3 regions of the Streptomyces sp. NPDC005181 genome follow, and region 1 is predicted to be linked to each of the others. Evidence: riboswitches for the same ligand, from Rfam matches in the RefSeq annotation. Region 1 holds a riboswitch; each other region holds the start of a gene.
What was found. A riboswitch is a leader RNA that binds a small molecule or an ion and turns the genes downstream of it on or off. The one in region 1 is predicted to bind cyclic di-AMP.

Region 1 (5,167 bases):
CTCCATGGGCTCCGCGAACGGCAGACACCGTCGCCCTCGGCAGGCACCTGCCATCGTCGTCGCCGCAGGCGTGGCCGGCTCGGCCATCGCCATCCCGCTGCTCGGCGCAGCCGGTGCGCACGCGGCCGACGCCACGACCTGGGACCGGGTCGCCGAGTGCGAGAGCGGCGGCATGTGGAGTGCCGACCTCGGCAACGGCTTCTACGGCGGTCTCCAGTTCTCACAGGACACCTGGAAGTCGTACGGCGGCGACGCGTACGCCCCGCGTGCCGACCTCGCCAGCCGCTCTCAGCAGATAGCGGTCGCCGAGAAGGTTCTCGACGACCAGGGGCCGCGGGCGTGGCCCAGCTGCGCGGTGATCTCCGGGCTCACGGTGGACGGAGCGCTGCCGGGTGTCGATCCGGGGAGTGTGCCCTCGGCCGACCCGACGCAGAGCGCGGACCCGTCCGACGGGGCGTCGGACGAGGCGGGCCCCTCGGGCGGATCGAAGTCGTCGTCCGCCAAGTCGTCCGCCAAGTCGTCGGGTAAGTCGTCGGGTAAGTCCTCCGGCGAGGCGTCGAGCGACGCGTCGGATGCATCCGGTTCGTTCGACTCGTCCCGCTCCTCCGGCTCTTCGGGCGGTGAGGTGGGCGGTAAGCACCGTGGCACGCCGGCCCCCGAGGCGAGCCAGGGTGCGGGCGCGGGCAATGACCGCGAGTCGGGCCGACATGCCTCCCGCGGCAACAGCGAGGGACGCGACACGGGCGCCCAGGAGGCCGACGGCGCGTACACGGTCCGGCCGGGCGACAACCTGTGGGCGATTGCTGATGCACAGAAGGTCCCCGGCGGGTGGCCCGCGCTCTACGAGGCCAACAAGGCTGCCGTCGGCGACGACCCGGACCTCATCCTGCCTGGCGAGAGCCTCGATCTTGGCGTGAAAGCAGAGTGAGAGCGGTCTGATCAACAGCTAAATACACCCCAAAAATCGGGGTAGTTCAGAGGCCTATGTCCGCTTATGTGTAAGTGAGACATGGGTCTCTTTGCGTCAATTGACGTGTCGCGCCTGCCGGGTCCGCGCGCATCGCCCCCCACCTGCGAAAACGAGGGTCGGCGGGATGCAAGTAAGGGGTGATTGTCCGGCGTGTCCATCTTTGAATGTAGGGGTTGTGTGTGTTTACGGTCGGAACTGCTCGCACCGCGGGCCCCGTCGACCGTCACGCCGAATCCTGCCGTCGGTCGAAGGGAACAGACGCGTAAAGCGCCGTAGGCAGGAGCGGGGGACCCAGGTAAGCGCCGGGCCCGATGGTCGAAGGACCGTCAGGACCGGCTTGGGGTGAAGTCGTGCGCTAGGACGTGCGACCGGGCAACTCACTTGGCCCGAACCCGACAGCTCACCTCGTAGGCGTCGGTGAGGAGAAGTTCCATGCTGCTGAACAGCAAGGGCAAGCACCGCCGCCCGTCCAAGGCCGTCCGTGTCGCCACGCTCGCGGGTGTTGCCGGTGCCGCCATCGCCGTTCCCCTGATGGGTGCCACGGGCGCTTCCGCCGCCTCCGTCGCCACGTGGGACGCCGTCGCCCAGTGCGAGTCCGGTGGCAACTGGTCCATCAACACCGGCAACGGCTACTACGGCGGCCTGCAGTTCTCGCAGTCCAGCTGGGCTGCCGCCGGTGGTACGCAGTACGCCCCGCGGGCTGACCTGGCCACCAAGGCCCAGCAGATCGCCACCGCCGAGAAGCTCCTCGACATGCAGGGTCCGGGTGCCTGGGCCTGCGCCGGCGCCGGCAACCTGACCAACGACGGTGTCGACCCGGGCGTCGACACCGGCTCCGCCGCCGTGAAGCCGGCCGCGCCGAAGCCGGCCGAGCACACCGAGGCCCCCACCGCCTCCCGCTCGGACCGCGGCACCGCCCCCGAGGTCGCGAAGACCGTCACCACGCCGACGGGCCAGAAGGTCGCGAAGGGCGACGGCGAGTACAAGGTGAAGGCCGGCGACTCGCTCAGCGAGATCGCCGAGGCGCACAAGGTGAAGGGCGGCTGGCAGCAGCTGTTCAAGCTGAACAAGAACATCGTCAAGGACGCCGACCTGATCTTCCCGGGTCAGCAGCTCCACCTGACGAAGTAGGACGAGCCTCAGCAGAAAAGGCTCTCTCCTCCCTGAGCACCCCGACCCGGCGCGGATTCCCCCGTACGTGCCGGGTCGGGGTTTTTGCGCTCACTGTTCAACTGTTGTAGTTACTGCTCAGTAGATTTCTGGACATTTGCCCGTCTAGGGGTGCCCTTGGGTCCTTTTTCGTCCCAGGAGGCGGGCGGTCGCCGAACACAGTGGGCCAAGGCGGTTAGGCTCTTGGCGCAAGGCCAAAGCGACCCTGCACCACCAGCGTCATATCCCAGAAGGAGATGCCTCGTGCCGTCCATCGACGTCGTCGTAGCCCGGGAAATCCTCGACTCCCGCGGAAACCCCACGGTCGAGGTCGAGGTTGGCCTCGACGACGGCAGCACCGGCCGTGCTGCTGTTCCGTCCGGCGCCTCCACCGGTGCGTTCGAGGCCATTGAGCTTCGCGACGGTGACCCCAACCGCTACCACGGCAAGGGCGTCGAGAAGGCCGTCCTCGCCGTGATCGAGCAGATCGGCCCGGAGCTCGTCGGCTACGACGCGACCGAGCAGCGGCTGATCGACCAGGCCATGTTCGACCTGGACGCCACCGAGAACAAGGGCTCGCTCGGGGCCAACGCCATCCTCGGCGTCTCGCTGGCCGTCGCGCACGCCGCCTCCGAAGCCTCGGACCTGCCGCTGTTCCGCTACCTCGGTGGCCCGAACGCGCACCTGCTGCCCGTCCCGATGATGAACATCCTCAACGGTGGGTCGCACGCCGACTCCAACGTGGACATCCAGGAGTTCATGATCGCCCCGATCGGCGCGGAGTCCTTCTCCGAGGCCCTGCGCTGGGGCGCCGAGGTCTACCACACGCTGAAGAAGGTCCTGAAGACCAAGGGCCTGTCGACCGGTCTCGGCGACGAGGGCGGCTTCGCGCCGAACCTGGAGTCGAACCGCGCCGCCCTGGACCTCATCCTCGAGGCCATCAAGGAGGCCGGTTACGCCCCGGGCAAGGACATCGCGCTCGCTCTCGACGTCGCCGCCTCGGAGTTCTACAAGGACGGCAAGTACGAGTTCGAGGGCAAGTCCCGCTCGGCCGCCGAGATGACCGAGTACTACGAGGAGCTCGTCTCCGCGTACCCGCTGGTCTCCATCGAGGACCCGCTGTACGAGGACGACTGGGCCGGCTGGAACGTCATCACCCAGAAGCTCGGCGCCAAGGTCCAGATCGTCGGCGACGACCTGTTCGTCACCAACCCGGAGCGCCTGGCCCGTGGCATCGAGGAGGGCTCCGCCAACGCCCTGCTCGTCAAGGTCAACCAGATCGGTTCGCTGACCGAGACCCTGGACGCCGTCGAGCTGGCGCAGCGCAACGGCTTCAAGTGCATGATGTCCCACCGCTCCGGCGAGACCGAGGACGTCACCATCGCCGACCTCGCCGTCGCGGTGAACTGCGGCCAGATCAAGACCGGCGCCCCGGCCCGCTCGGACCGTGTCGCCAAGTACAACCAGCTGCTGCGCATCGAGGAGATCCTCGACGACGCGGCGGTGTACGCGGGCCGTTCCGCGTTCCCGCGCTTCAAGGGCTGATCGCAGGCCCGTCACGGGCCGAAGGCCCCGGCCTCCGTCCGTCCCCGCACTCGGTCCCGTACCGTGTGCGGGGACGGACGTGCGTAGTGGGGAGGCGGAGACATGGCCGCGAAGGAGCGGGACCGGTTCTCCACCGCGACCCGGCTGCGGCTGCTCGGAGAGCAGACCGCCGCCCGCGTCTACCGGTCCCAGAACCGTCGCCAGGCCCGCCGCTCCCGGCTCACCGGCCGGGCCGCGTTCCTCGCCCTTGTCGTCTGCTCCCTGGTGGTGGCGCTCGCGTACCCGATGCGGCAGTACGTGTCGCAGCGCGACGAGATCGCCGACCAGGAGCGGCTGGCGCAGGAGGCGGAGGCACGCACCGAGGAGCTGCGCGACGAGAAGGCGCGCCTCCAGGACGACGCGTACATCCGGCGGCTGGCCCGGGAGCACCTGCACTACGTCCGTCCCGGGGAGACCGGTTACACGGTGGTCGACCCGGACGCGGCCAGGGAGCGCAGCGGAGGGTCGGAGGAGACCGACCGGCCGTGGCACTCGAACCTGTGGGACGGCGTGGACTCCGCCGACCGCGACTGACCTCTTCTCCTTTTCCTCTTATTCCTCTGCGGAACCGCAGTTCAGCATCCCGAGTAGAACCAAGGCAGGCATGGAAACGCCCCCTCCCCAGACCGAATCCACCACGCCCACCGAGGCGGACATCGCCGCGTTCCAGCAGCAGCTCGGCCGCCCGCCGCGCGGGCTGCGCGCGATCGCGCACCGCTGCCCGTGCGGCAACCCGGACGTGGTCGAGACGCAGCCCCGGCTGGAGGACGGTACGCCGTTCCCGACGACGTACTACCTGACGTGCCCGCGCGCGGCGTCCGCGATCGGCACGCTGGAGGCGAACGGCGTGATGAAGGAGATGACGGAGCGTCTGGCCGCGGACCCGGAGCTGGCGGCTGCGTACCGCAACGCGCACGAGGACTACATCGCCCGGCGCGACGCGATCGAGGTGCTGGAGGGCTTCCCCAGTGCGGGGGGCATGCCGGACCGGGTGAAGTGCCTGCATGTGCTGGTCGGGCACTCGCTGGCGGCGGGTCCGGGCGTGAATCCGCTGGGGGACGAGGCGATTGCGATGCTGCCGGAGTGGTGGCGCAAGGGTCCGTGTGTGACGCCGTGCGAACCCGCGGCCGAGTCCGGCACAGCAAGCCCGTCCGGCGATTGAGCACCAGGGTCCGGGGCGGAACCCCGGTATCACGACAGGAGAGTCCATGACCCGCGTTGCCGCCATCGACTGCGGAACCAACTCCATCCGACTGCTCGTCGCCGACGCCGACCCCGCCACCGGTGAACTCATCGAGCTCGACCGGCGGATGGAGATCGTCCGGCTCGGGCAGGGCGTGGACCGCACAGGCCGGCTCGCCCCCGACGCGCTGGAGCGGACCTTCGCCGCCTGCCGCCGGTACGGGGCCGTCATCAAGGAGCACGGCGCGGAGAAACTCCGGTTCGTCGCCACCTCCGCCTCCC
Region 2 (5,167 bases), on a different contig from region 1:
CTGCCCGAGTTCACCGAGCGCACGACCGACGGGACCCGCACCCTCGACCCGTACTCCAAGCTGCTCGCCGAGCGGATCGTCTTCCTCGGCACCCCGGTCGACGACACCGCCGCCACCGACCTGATCGCGCAGTTCATGTACCTGGAACACGCCGCACCCGACCGCCCCATCTCCCTCTACATCAACTCCCCCGGCGGCTCGTTCGACGCCATGGCAGCGATCTACGACACGATGGAGTACCTCACCTGCGAGATGGAGACCTTCTGCCTCGGACAGGCCGGTTCCAGCGCGGTCCTGCTGCTCGCCGCGGGCGCCCCCGGCCGGCGGCACGCCCTCCCCGGGGCCAGGGTCGTCGTGCAGCAGCCCGCGCTTCCCGAGCCGCTGCAGGGCCAGCCGTCCGATCTGGAGATCGAGGCGCGGGAACTGGTCCGCATGCGTGAGCAGCTCACCCACCTGCTGGCCCGTCACACCGGGCGCACTGCCGAACGGATCGCCGCGGACATCGAGCGCGATCTCATCCTCGATGCCCCGGGCGCCAAGGCGTACGGCCTGGTGGACCACGTTCTGGAGAACCGCAAGACGTCGCTCCCGCCGAACGGCGCGAGGTGAACACCCGATGCAGCCACCGGAGTTCCCGCCGCTGCCCGCACTGACGCGCGCCGAGGGCGAGTTCATCGACTGTTATCTGGAAGTGCTCGACCAGGTGGGCCGGATCAACCCCGCCCACGGCAGCGACACCTACGGCGCGTTGTGCGCGGCACAAGCACTCGCCTCGCGGGCGCGCGCCCTGCGGGACGCACTCGCCTTGATGCACGAGCGCGGTGAGGCACAGATCCACGCCGCCACCTTGGCGCGGGCGCTTCGCGTGTTGGACGGGGAGCAGCGGGCCCGACGGGTCACCGTGCCCCCTGCCCAGACGAGTTGATCAACCCCCTTCCGCGACACGCCCGGCGGGCTGATCAAAATTCCTCGCTCGTTCGGCGTAGGAGATCCCCCGCGCGAGGGACGGCTCAACTTGCGCTTTCGGCATGGCCGGTGAACGGAGTCTGCTGCTCCGCCGCTGGTACGGGACCGGTCGGGGCGACCGGCCGGGTTCACGGAACGACCGCACCCACCCGGATGGGCGAATAGCGACGAATTTCCCATATCGCTCAATATCCTCGGAAATCCGGCACTCGGTGAGTCAAGATCCGTGGGACGACAAGCCCCCGCCACCGCGGCGGGGCGGTCCGGGCGGACGCCGAGTCCTGCCGCCGCCCGGATGCCTGGTCGACAGAAGTGGATCGGCAGGAGTGGAGGACCCGAGCACAACGGGTCGACCGGGCATCCGGTCGACCCTCGGGGTGAAGCCGCCAAGTGCGGCCGGGCAACTTCGCCAGCCCGAACCCGACAGGTCATCCTTCACAGGCGGCTGACGAAGGGTTGCGCATGACTGCGCAGGTTCACGTCCCGTCTCTGCTCACCCGGGCCGGTACGGCCACGGTTCTGACGCTCGCCGCCGTCGGCGGCTCCGTGATCGCCCCCGGCGTCGTGACCGACGCCCAGGCCGCGACTCATTCCACGAAGGCGCTCAAGATCGCCGCGTCGAAGAAGGGATCGCCGTACCGGTACGGGGCCACGGGCCCCCACCGTTTCGACTGTTCGGGCCTGACGATGTTCGCCTTCAAGAAGGTGGGCAAGAAGCTCCCCCGCACGGCCCAGCAGCAGTACAACAAGACCCGGCACATCTCGGCCTCGCAGCGGCGACGCGGCGATCTGGTCTTCTTCCACTGGGGGCGCAGCGTCTACCACGTGGGGATCTACGCCGGTAAGGGCAGGATCTGGCACTCGCCGAAAAGCGGTGCCGTGGTGCGGCTGGAGAAGATCTGGACGAGGAGCGTCTGGTACGGACGGGTCCGCTGACTTCCGTCTCTTCCGTCTGCTCCGCCTTTCGGCTGCCGGTCACCTCCGCCGGTCAGCGCAGCAGGGGGCCGGTGACCAGCACCGCCGCGAGCCCGGCGACGACCGGCGCGGCGCGGACGAGCAGCCCCCGGCGACGCCGAGCGCCGTGGCCGCCCCGGCCGCGCGTGAGGCGAGAGCGTTCCGTACGACCACGGTGAAGTCGGCACCCGGCAGCGCCACCATCCCCGCGGCGACCCCAGCCGCCCGAGGGGATCGCCGCGGTGACCTCGGGCGACGTCGATCTCGCGCTGACCCATGCCTATGAGCCGGCGTGCGGGGAACGGGGTGGCGGTGGTGCCTGAGATGGTCGCCGCGATGTCGCCGACGCCGCTGTCCGTGCGGCGGCTGGAACCCGCAGCTCTCCGGCGGACCACCTCGGTGTTGCACCACGGCGACGGGGCGAGTGGAGCGGCTGCCACGCTGTGCGCGCTGCTGCGCGGCGGCTTCGGGCGGGCTGCTGCGGTGCAGTGACCATGCGTCGCGACGGACGGCGACGCACCCGACGGCCGGCTGCCGACGACGCGAAGTCCGGGCCCGGCCCGAGTTCAGGTCCGGCGGGGACGGTGGTCACGTCTGGACGGTGACCGACCAGGGGAGCGCGATCCACACGGTCTTGCCTCCCTCGGCGGTCGGCGTGACCGTGAGCCGTCCACCGCACTCCTTGGCCAGACAGCGGATGATCACCATGCCGCGCCCGTTGTCCTGCCGCACGGCGGCGGGCAGTCGTTGGGGCCACCGGGGGTGACTGTCCGTCACCCCGAGATGCAGCTGTTCCTCCCGCTCCAGCCGCAGGTCCACGGTGAAGGTGGGCGACTGGCCGAAGGTGTGCTGGACAGCGTTGGTCGTGAGCTCGGAGACGATGAGCCGGATGGTGTCGGCGATCTCCGTGTCATCGGGAAGACCCCAGTCGGCGAGCACCTTGGCCACGTATCTCCGGGCCGAGGAGACCGAGAGCGGCTCGCTCGGCAGAGTGACACTTGCTTCTTGATGGTCTGCCATGGCGAGCCGTCCTTTTCCCGCCCGGACCGACCCGTGATCGGCCCGGGATGCGCTTCGCGCCAGAGTGCCACTGATGCTGCCCTCCGTGACGGCGATCCACCAAGATATGCATATATCTGTCGCTCGAAGCGGTGAACTCTGGCCCGGAATACCGCGCATGGGCGGCACACTGGCCCCTCGGCACGAGAGGGAGGGAGGCCGCGGATGCAGCACGGCCCCGCGGTGCGGCGCCGCAAGCTCGGGGAGGAGCTGCGGAGTCTGCGCCACACGTCCGGACTGACGAGTCGTGACGCGGCACGGCTGGTCGGCTGGCATCAGTCGAAGGTGAGCCGGATCGAGACCGGTACCAGTGGTGTGAAACCGGCCGATGTGGGCCGGCTGCTGGATGCCTACGGCGTGGACGACCTGCAGTTACGGACGCTCCTGGAGACGCTCGCGGGTTCGGCGGGCGGCGGCGGAACCGGTTGGTGGCACGCCTACCGCGGTCTCATCCCGCCCCAGTACCGGGACTTCATCAGTCTGGAGTCCCAGGCCAGAACCGCCCGCACGCTGGAGACCTCGGTGGTGCCCGGGCTCCTGCAGACCGCCGACTACGCGCGTGCGGTCACCCGTGCGTCGCTGGACGGGCTGCCCGCCGGCCAGCTGGACTCGCTGGTGGAGGTGCGGCTCGCCCGGCAGGGGGTGCTGCGGACCGATCCGCCGCTGCGGCTGACCGCGGTGCTCGACGAGGCGGTGCTGCGGCGCGAGGTCGGCGGGCGCCAGGTGATGCGCAATCAGTTGCGCCATCTGATCCGGGTTTCTCAACTTCGCCACGTACAACTGCAGTTGCTGCCGTTCGCGGTAGGTGGGTATATGGGCCTCACCGGACCTTTCGTTATCTTCTCCTTTCCGAACACTTCTGATCTGGATGTGGTTGTTCTCGACCACTTGACGAGTAGCCTCTACCTGGAACGGAAAGAAGACCTTGAGGCGTACAGCTCGGCCTTCTGCACGATGCAGGCACACGCGCTGTCGCCGGAGCACTCGTTGGACCTGATCGCCGCGATCGACCGCGACGGCTAGGAACCTCAGACTGCCCGAGGGGGCCCGATGTCCGATTGCCTCGCAGAGCACGCCTTACAGTGGCGGCGCAGCAGCCGCAGCACGGGGATGAACAACTGCGTGGAAGCCGCGCTGTTCGGTCCGGAACGGCTTGCCGTGCGGGACTCCAAGGACGTGTCCAGGCCCCCGCTGCGGTTCTCCGCGGCGGCCTGGAAGTCGTTCGTCTCCGGCCTGGCCGACGGCTCGGCGGGCTGACCGGCCGGGTCGCGGCTCCGGTCAGGCTGCCGGAGCGGTCCGCAGGACGGTCTCCACCGCGTTCGTGATCTGCGCCTCCGTCAGATCGGCACGGGCGGTGAGCCGCAGCCGCGAGATGCCGTCCGGGACCGACGGCGGGCGGAAGCAACCCACCACGATCCCGGCCGTGCGGCAGTCGGCCGCCCAGCGCACCGCCGCGTCCGGCGAAGGCGCCCGGACCGAAACGACGGCGGCGTCGGGGCGAACCGCGGTCAGCCCCGCGGCGGTCAGTCGTTCGTACAGGGCGGTGGCGACCGCCCGGGCCCTGCCCGCCCGTTCCGGCTCGCGGCGCAGCAGTCGCAGGCTTGCAAGAGCTGCGCCTGCGGCGGCCGGTGCGAGCCCGGTGTCGAAGATGAACGTACGGGCCGTGTTGACCAGATGGTCGATCACCCCGGCCGGTCCGAGGACCGCTCCGCCCTGGCTGCCCAGGGACTTGGAGAGGGTGGCGGTGGCTACGACGCCTTCGCCGCCGGCGAGACCGGCGGCGGCGAGGGCGCCGCGCCCGCCGTCCCCGAGCACGCCCAGACCGTGCGCGTCGTCGACGAGCAGCGCGGCCCCCTGCGTATGGCAGACGTCGGCCAGTTCGAGCAGCGGTGCGGCGTCGCCGTCGACGGAGAAGACGGAGTCGGTGACAGCCAGGGCACGGCCGTCGTGCGCGTGCAGCGCCTTGGCGACGGCCTCGGGATCGGCATGCGGTACGACGGCGGTCTCGGCCCGGGAGAGCCGGCAGCCGTCGACGATGGAGGCGTGGTTGCCCGCGTCGGAAACGATCAGGGAGCCGCGGCCGGTGAGGGCGGTGAGCGCGGCGAGATTGGCCGCGTAGCCGGAGGAGAGGACCAGGGCTGCCTCGAAGCCGCAGAATGCGGCCAGTTCACGTTCGAGTTCGGCGTGC
Region 3 (5,167 bases), on a different contig from region 1:
CCGGCGGGCGCTTCCCCTCGCCTCGTTGAAGGTCTGGTACGCGACGGACGGCACCGACTGGAAGCAGGCCACGGCGGCGCGCGGGGCCGACGGCAAGTGGAAGGTCACGGTGCCTGCCGTGGGCACCGCCAAGGTCGACCTGCGGACAACCGTCACGGACACCACCGGTGCGTCACTGACCGAGACCCTGATCGACGCGTACAACTCGGGCTGCGCCGACATCTGGTGCTGACCTGCGCGCCGGAGCCCGGGCTTCGGTCCGTGGACGAGCCGGCGGTGAGCAGCGAGTGACGAGGGGGCGGGGCCGCATGCGGCCCCGCCCCCGAACTGCTCAGGACCGCCGTATTGGTTAGGGTGACGCCGTGGCGAGAGTGCGGTTGAGCGTGCCGGAACGACGCGAGGAGCTGCTGCGCGCTGCCATCGAGCAGATCGAGGTGCGGGGCGTCGCCGCGGTACGGATCGCTGATGTGGCGTCCGTCCTCGGTGTGAGCAACGCACTCGTGCTCTACCACTTCTCGACAAAGGAGAAGCTGGTCGCGGCCGCCTTCGCGCACGCCGCCGAGGCCGATCTGGCCCATCTGCGCAAGCTGCTCGGCCGCCGCACCAGTGCGGTACGGAGGCTGCGCGCCGCCGTTCGCTGGTACGCGCCGACCGGGCAGGCCAAGGGGTGGCGGCTGTGGATCGAGGGCTGGGCGGCCTCGTTGCGTGATCCGGCGCTGCGCAATGTGGCCGGCGATCTCGACCAGCAGTGGAAGGCCGAGCTGGCCGAGGTGCTTGAAGAGGGCGCCGCCGCAGGGGAGTTCCACTGCGACGATCCGATGTCCGTGGCCTGGCGGCTGACCGCCCTGCTGGACGGTCTGGCCGTCCAGATGACATCGTACGCCGGTCCGCTCTCCCGGGACACGATGCTGGCGTGGACGGACGAGGCACTCGCCCGCGAACTGGGCATCGACCAGGCGGCACTGACGGCCTGACCGGCAGTCGCTCCGCTTCCGTCAGCCCCTGACGTCTCGCGTATTCTCCCGCTCTTCTCCCCGTCTCCCCGTCTCCCCGGGGGCCTTCCCATGTCTGCGGCCGCCTCTACGATCGGACAGGCGACCCAGATGATGATCAGGTACAGAGTCATTCCGCCCGGGGTGGGCCCGGATGACTACGAGCCGGCCGACCTGGAGGCGCGCGTGGAACTCTTCGCGTTCCCAGACTCCACTCCCTGGGTGGGGCTGCTGAAGTCGACCGTGGAGGCACCGCTGCCGCCGGGGGCGCGGGCGGCGATCCTGCGCGTGCGAGAACAGCCGGGGGGCCAGCAGACCCGCCGGGCAGCGTCCTCCATCCGGGCCTGGTAGTAGGCCCGGTCCCGCGGGTACGCCCCAAGGTCTGGCAGGGCTGCACGGATCCCGTCCGCTGCGGCCTGCCAGTCCCGGCCGAGGACGTACCGGATCAGCGAGTTCGCGCTGGAGCGGTTCACCGCGTGGGCGGTGGCGCAGACCGGCGACCGGATCTCGGTGCTGTTCACGCCATGGGACGAGGGGCTGGTCCGCTCCTGGTACCGCCGGGCGCTGGTCGAGCTGGCGCAGCTGCCGCACATCGGCCGGGTCGCGATCGAGACCAATCTCAGCGGCCGTACGCGGTGGCTGGCCGAGGCGGGTGGGGCCGCGACAAGATCGCGCTGTGGTGCACGTACCACCCGGGGCAGACGCCGTACGACCGCTTCCTCGCCAAGTGCCGGGAGCTGACCGGCCTCGGTGTCCGGTACAGCGTCGGTGTCGTCGGTCTCGACGAGTATCTCGACGAGGCGCGGCGGCTCCGCGCCGACCTGCCCGAGGAGGTCTATCTCTGGGTCAACGCGGCCGAGGGGCACAGCTACACAGATGAGGAGGCGGACCGCTGGACGGCCCTCGACCCCCTTTTCCCGTACAGCCGGGATCCGCATCGCTCGGCCGGGATGCCCTGCCGGACGGGCGAGTCGGTCATCTCGGTGGACGGGGACGGCACGGTGCGCCGCTGTCACTTCGTCCCGGCCGAGCTCGGCAATCTCTACGACGGCAGCTGCCGGCAGGCGTTGGCCCACAGGCCTGTCCGCTCGCCGTGTGCGACTGCCACATCGGGTATGTGCATCTGGAGACGCTGCCGCTGTACGACGTCTTCGCGGGCGGCGTACTGGAACGCGTACCGGCCGGGCCGGCGCACGTACCGGCGCACCGGGATCAAGCGTTGCTGCCGTTGCTCCCGGTCGCCGGACGGGCCTGAACGAACCGGACGGGCCTCGGCGAACAAGCCCGTCCGGCGGAAGAGGACACCGCGTCGACTACAGCGGCAGCAGGTCGGGCCGCTTCGCCTCGACGTGGTCGCCGGAGGACTCGCCGCGCAGCCGCCGTCCGATCCACGGCACCAGATATTCGCGTGCCCACTGGATGTCGTCGCGCCGTACCTCGAGCGTGCCGCGCTGCGCCTGAGGCGGCCACTCCTGGTCGGGGTCGGCCGGCACGCCGAGGCCGAGTACCTGGGCGGCGCGCAGCGCGACCCGGGTGTGTCCCTCGGGCGACAGATGGAGCCGGTCGTCGTCCCAGGCACGCCTGTCCTGCACGGACCGCAGCGACCACAGGTCGAGGACCGGGCAGTCGTAGCGGTCGGCGATCGACCGCACATGGGCGGTGTAGGTGGCGATCTTGCCGCGCAGATGGCGCAGCACGGGAACGCCCCGGGTGTCGAAGCCGGTGGTGACCATGACGGTGCCGACCGACCGGGTCAGGTCGGCGACCGCGCGCTCGAATCGCTCGGCCACGTCGTCGGGGTCGGTGCCGGGCCGGATGATGTCATTGCCGCCCGCGCAGAAGCTCACCAGATCGGGGGCGAGTTCCTTGGCGCGCGGCACCTGCTCCTCGACGATCTGGTCGAGGAGGCGTCCGCGTACGGCGAGATTGGCGTACCGGAAGTTCCCGTGAGCGGCACCTGCGGAACCGGCGGAACCATCGGTGTTCGTCGCTGCATCGGGGTCGGGCAGCTGGTCCGCGAGGAGGACCGCGAAACGGTCCGCCCAGCCGACGAAGGTTCCGTCCGGGCCGGGGTCACCGACTCCCTCGGTGAAGCTGTCGCCAATCGCTGCGTACGACCCGATGGCACCATGCCGGTTGTTGACGCCACGTTGAAAGTTTCTCGAATCGTCTGCCACAAGGGCACATCCTGCACCGCCGAATGTGACCTACGCGACCGTAATAAGGGGTTGACGGAGGGTGAGATAGACCACCCGGTCAGGTTTTAGTAAAGAGGGAATAAGTGAAGGGGCGGTGCGCCGCCGCGCACCGCCCCTTCACCAAGCCGTTCGGATCAGCCCTGATCGAATCCGATCAGACGGAGATTCCGTGCGAAGCCAGGTAGGCGACCGGGTCGATGTCCGAGCCGTACGCGGGGCCGGTGCGGACCTCGAAGTGGAGGTGCGGGCCGGTGACGTTTCCGGTGGCACCGGAGAGGCCGATCTGCTGGCCGGCGGAGACGGTCTGGCCCGCCGAGACGGAGAGCGCGGACAGGTGGCCGTACTGCGAGTAGCGACCGTCGGCGTGCTTGATGACGACCTCGTTGCCGTACGCGCCACCCCAGCCGGCGGTGACGACGGTGCCGGAGGTGATCGCCTTCACGCTGGTGCCGGTGGCGACCGGGAAGTCGATGCCGGTGTGGCTGCCGCTGGACCAGTTGGCACCGGAGGCACGGTAGTTGGTGGTGTGCTTGCCCGGGACCGGGGAGACGTAGCCGGAGCTGCTGCTCTGGGCGGCCGAAGGGGCGGCCGCGGGCTTGGTGACCACCGGAGCCTCCGACGGGGCCGCGGCGGGCTGCGTGGTGCCGGTGGCCGCGGCGGAGCCGCCGAGGGTCAGCTTCATGCCCGGGAAGATCAGGCTCGGGTCGCTGCCGACGACCTCACGGTTGTCCTGGTACAGCTTCTCCCAGCCGCCTGCGACCTTGTTCTCGGCAGCGATCTTCGACAGGTAGTCGCCGGCGACGACGGAGTACGTCCGGGTCTCGGCCTGCTTCTTCGCGACCGGGGCGGCCGAGGCGACGTGCGCGGCGGCGGCCGAGTGCGCGGCGGGAGCGGCCTGTTCCGCGGCGTGGGCACCGGTGGCACCGAGCAGCGGAAGGGCGATGACGGCCCCGCCGGCGCCGGCGGCGGCGACGCCACGAGCGAGGGTGCTGGACTTCTGGCGACGGTGCTTACCCGATATGGACATGAAGATTTTCCTCTCCGGCGCCTACGAGGTGAGCTGTCGGGTTCGGGCTGGAGGTGCCCGGTCGCACGAAGTGCGACTTCACCCCGAGCCGCCGGATTTCTCCGGTCGGCGGCTTACCTGGTTCCCCCGCTCCTGCCACACGATGAGTGGGTGCGAATTCCGGTCGGCGGCAGGATTAGGCGGTCCGTCCGGATTGACGGTGACCGTAAACGAGTGAGGACGGGCAGAACAAGCCTTCGGTTGCGTGCCGGAATCCGCGCCGGGAAATCGGCGCGGAATTCCGGTCACCCTCCGTGGATTAAGGATCTTGGCTTTCCGCGCGGTGTACGGATTACCCGGCCGCCGCGCCACCACACACCGTCACGGATATGATCCCGCTCACGAGAGACCCCTCATCTCCCGTATAAGTAGGGCATGTTCGACTAAATGCCCTAATACGGACATGTCATGAACATCATCCGCGGCGGAGCCTCAGCACCTTCGCGTCCAGGTCCCCCCGTAGACCCGTGTGCAACCCCTGATGCAGCAGCACGGAACCGTGGTGGACGGCGCCGGTGTCCAGACAGGTATAGGTCGCCGCGGGGTCGAGCCCGCGCAGCCGCAGGGCCGGCGGCAGCTCCCCGTACCTCTGTGCCTCCAGCCACATGAGCACCACGGTCTCGTCACCGAGCGTGTACTGCATAGCGCTGAGCCCACCGCGCGGCGCTCGCAGCCGGTACAGCGCCCCGTGCTGCACCACCGGGCGGATCTCCTTGTACAGGTCCACCCAGCTCCGGGCCTCGGCCAGCTCCTCGTCGCTCCACTCGGTGAGGTCTCCGCCGACCCCGAGCACCCCGGCCATCGCACTCACGAAGCGGAAACGGAGCGAGCTGACCCTGCTGTTGAGCTGGACATTCGGGCTGTCGGTGACCCAGGCGGCCATCACGCGGGCCGGATGGACCTGCCCGAAA

Region 2: linked by a shared signal. The riboswitch ahead of ABZV38_RS18800 (C40 family peptidase) and the one ahead of ABZV38_RS09235 (transglycosylase family protein) in region 1 are both predicted to bind cyclic di-AMP.
Region 3: linked by a shared signal. The riboswitch ahead of ABZV38_RS26055 (LysM peptidoglycan-binding domain-containing M23 family metallopeptidase) and the one ahead of ABZV38_RS09235 (transglycosylase family protein) in region 1 are both predicted to bind cyclic di-AMP.

Annotation. Positions count from the first base shown of each region.
Region 1 covers NZ_JBEXID010000009.1:80,293-85,459, forward strand. The annotation lists gene ABZV38_RS09230 (transglycosylase family protein) at 5-928, shown strand; cyclic di-AMP (ydaO/yuaA leader) riboswitch at 1,229-1,399, shown strand; gene ABZV38_RS09235 (transglycosylase family protein) at 1,403-2,101, shown strand; gene eno (phosphopyruvate hydratase) at 2,384-3,664, shown strand; gene ABZV38_RS09245 (septum formation initiator family protein) at 3,767-4,237, shown strand; gene ABZV38_RS09250 (DUF501 domain-containing protein) at 4,308-4,865, shown strand; gene ABZV38_RS09255 (Ppx/GppA phosphatase family protein) at 4,912-5,167, shown strand, end outside.
Region 2 covers NZ_JBEXID010000026.1:54,810-59,976, forward strand. The annotation lists gene ABZV38_RS18790 (ATP-dependent Clp protease proteolytic subunit) at 1-609, shown strand, start outside; gene ABZV38_RS18795 (hypothetical protein) at 617-925, shown strand; cyclic di-AMP (ydaO/yuaA leader) riboswitch at 1,245-1,425, shown strand; gene ABZV38_RS18800 (C40 family peptidase) at 1,429-1,902, shown strand; partial or broken gene ABZV38_RS18805 (LysE family translocator) at 1,961-2,124, opposite strand; gene ABZV38_RS18810 (hypothetical protein) at 2,236-2,412, shown strand; gene ABZV38_RS18815 (ATP-binding protein) at 2,509-2,940, opposite strand; gene ABZV38_RS18820 (helix-turn-helix transcriptional regulator) at 3,145-4,002, shown strand; gene ABZV38_RS18825 (DUF397 domain-containing protein) at 4,030-4,236, shown strand; gene ABZV38_RS18830 (8-amino-7-oxononanoate synthase) at 4,258-5,167, opposite strand, start outside.
Region 3 covers NZ_JBEXID010000047.1:42,656-47,822, forward strand. The annotation lists gene ABZV38_RS26030 (hypothetical protein) at 1-232, shown strand, start outside; gene ABZV38_RS26035 (TetR/AcrR family transcriptional regulator) at 363-974, shown strand; gene ABZV38_RS26040 (hypothetical protein) at 1,104-1,343, shown strand; partial or broken gene ABZV38_RS26045 (STM4011 family radical SAM protein) at 1,449-2,247, shown strand; gene ABZV38_RS26050 (SGNH/GDSL hydrolase family protein) at 2,306-3,169, opposite strand; gene ABZV38_RS26055 (LysM peptidoglycan-binding domain-containing M23 family metallopeptidase) at 3,345-4,217, opposite strand; cyclic di-AMP (ydaO/yuaA leader) riboswitch at 4,221-4,380, opposite strand; partial or broken gene ABZV38_RS26060 (alpha-galactosidase) at 4,672-5,167, opposite strand, start outside.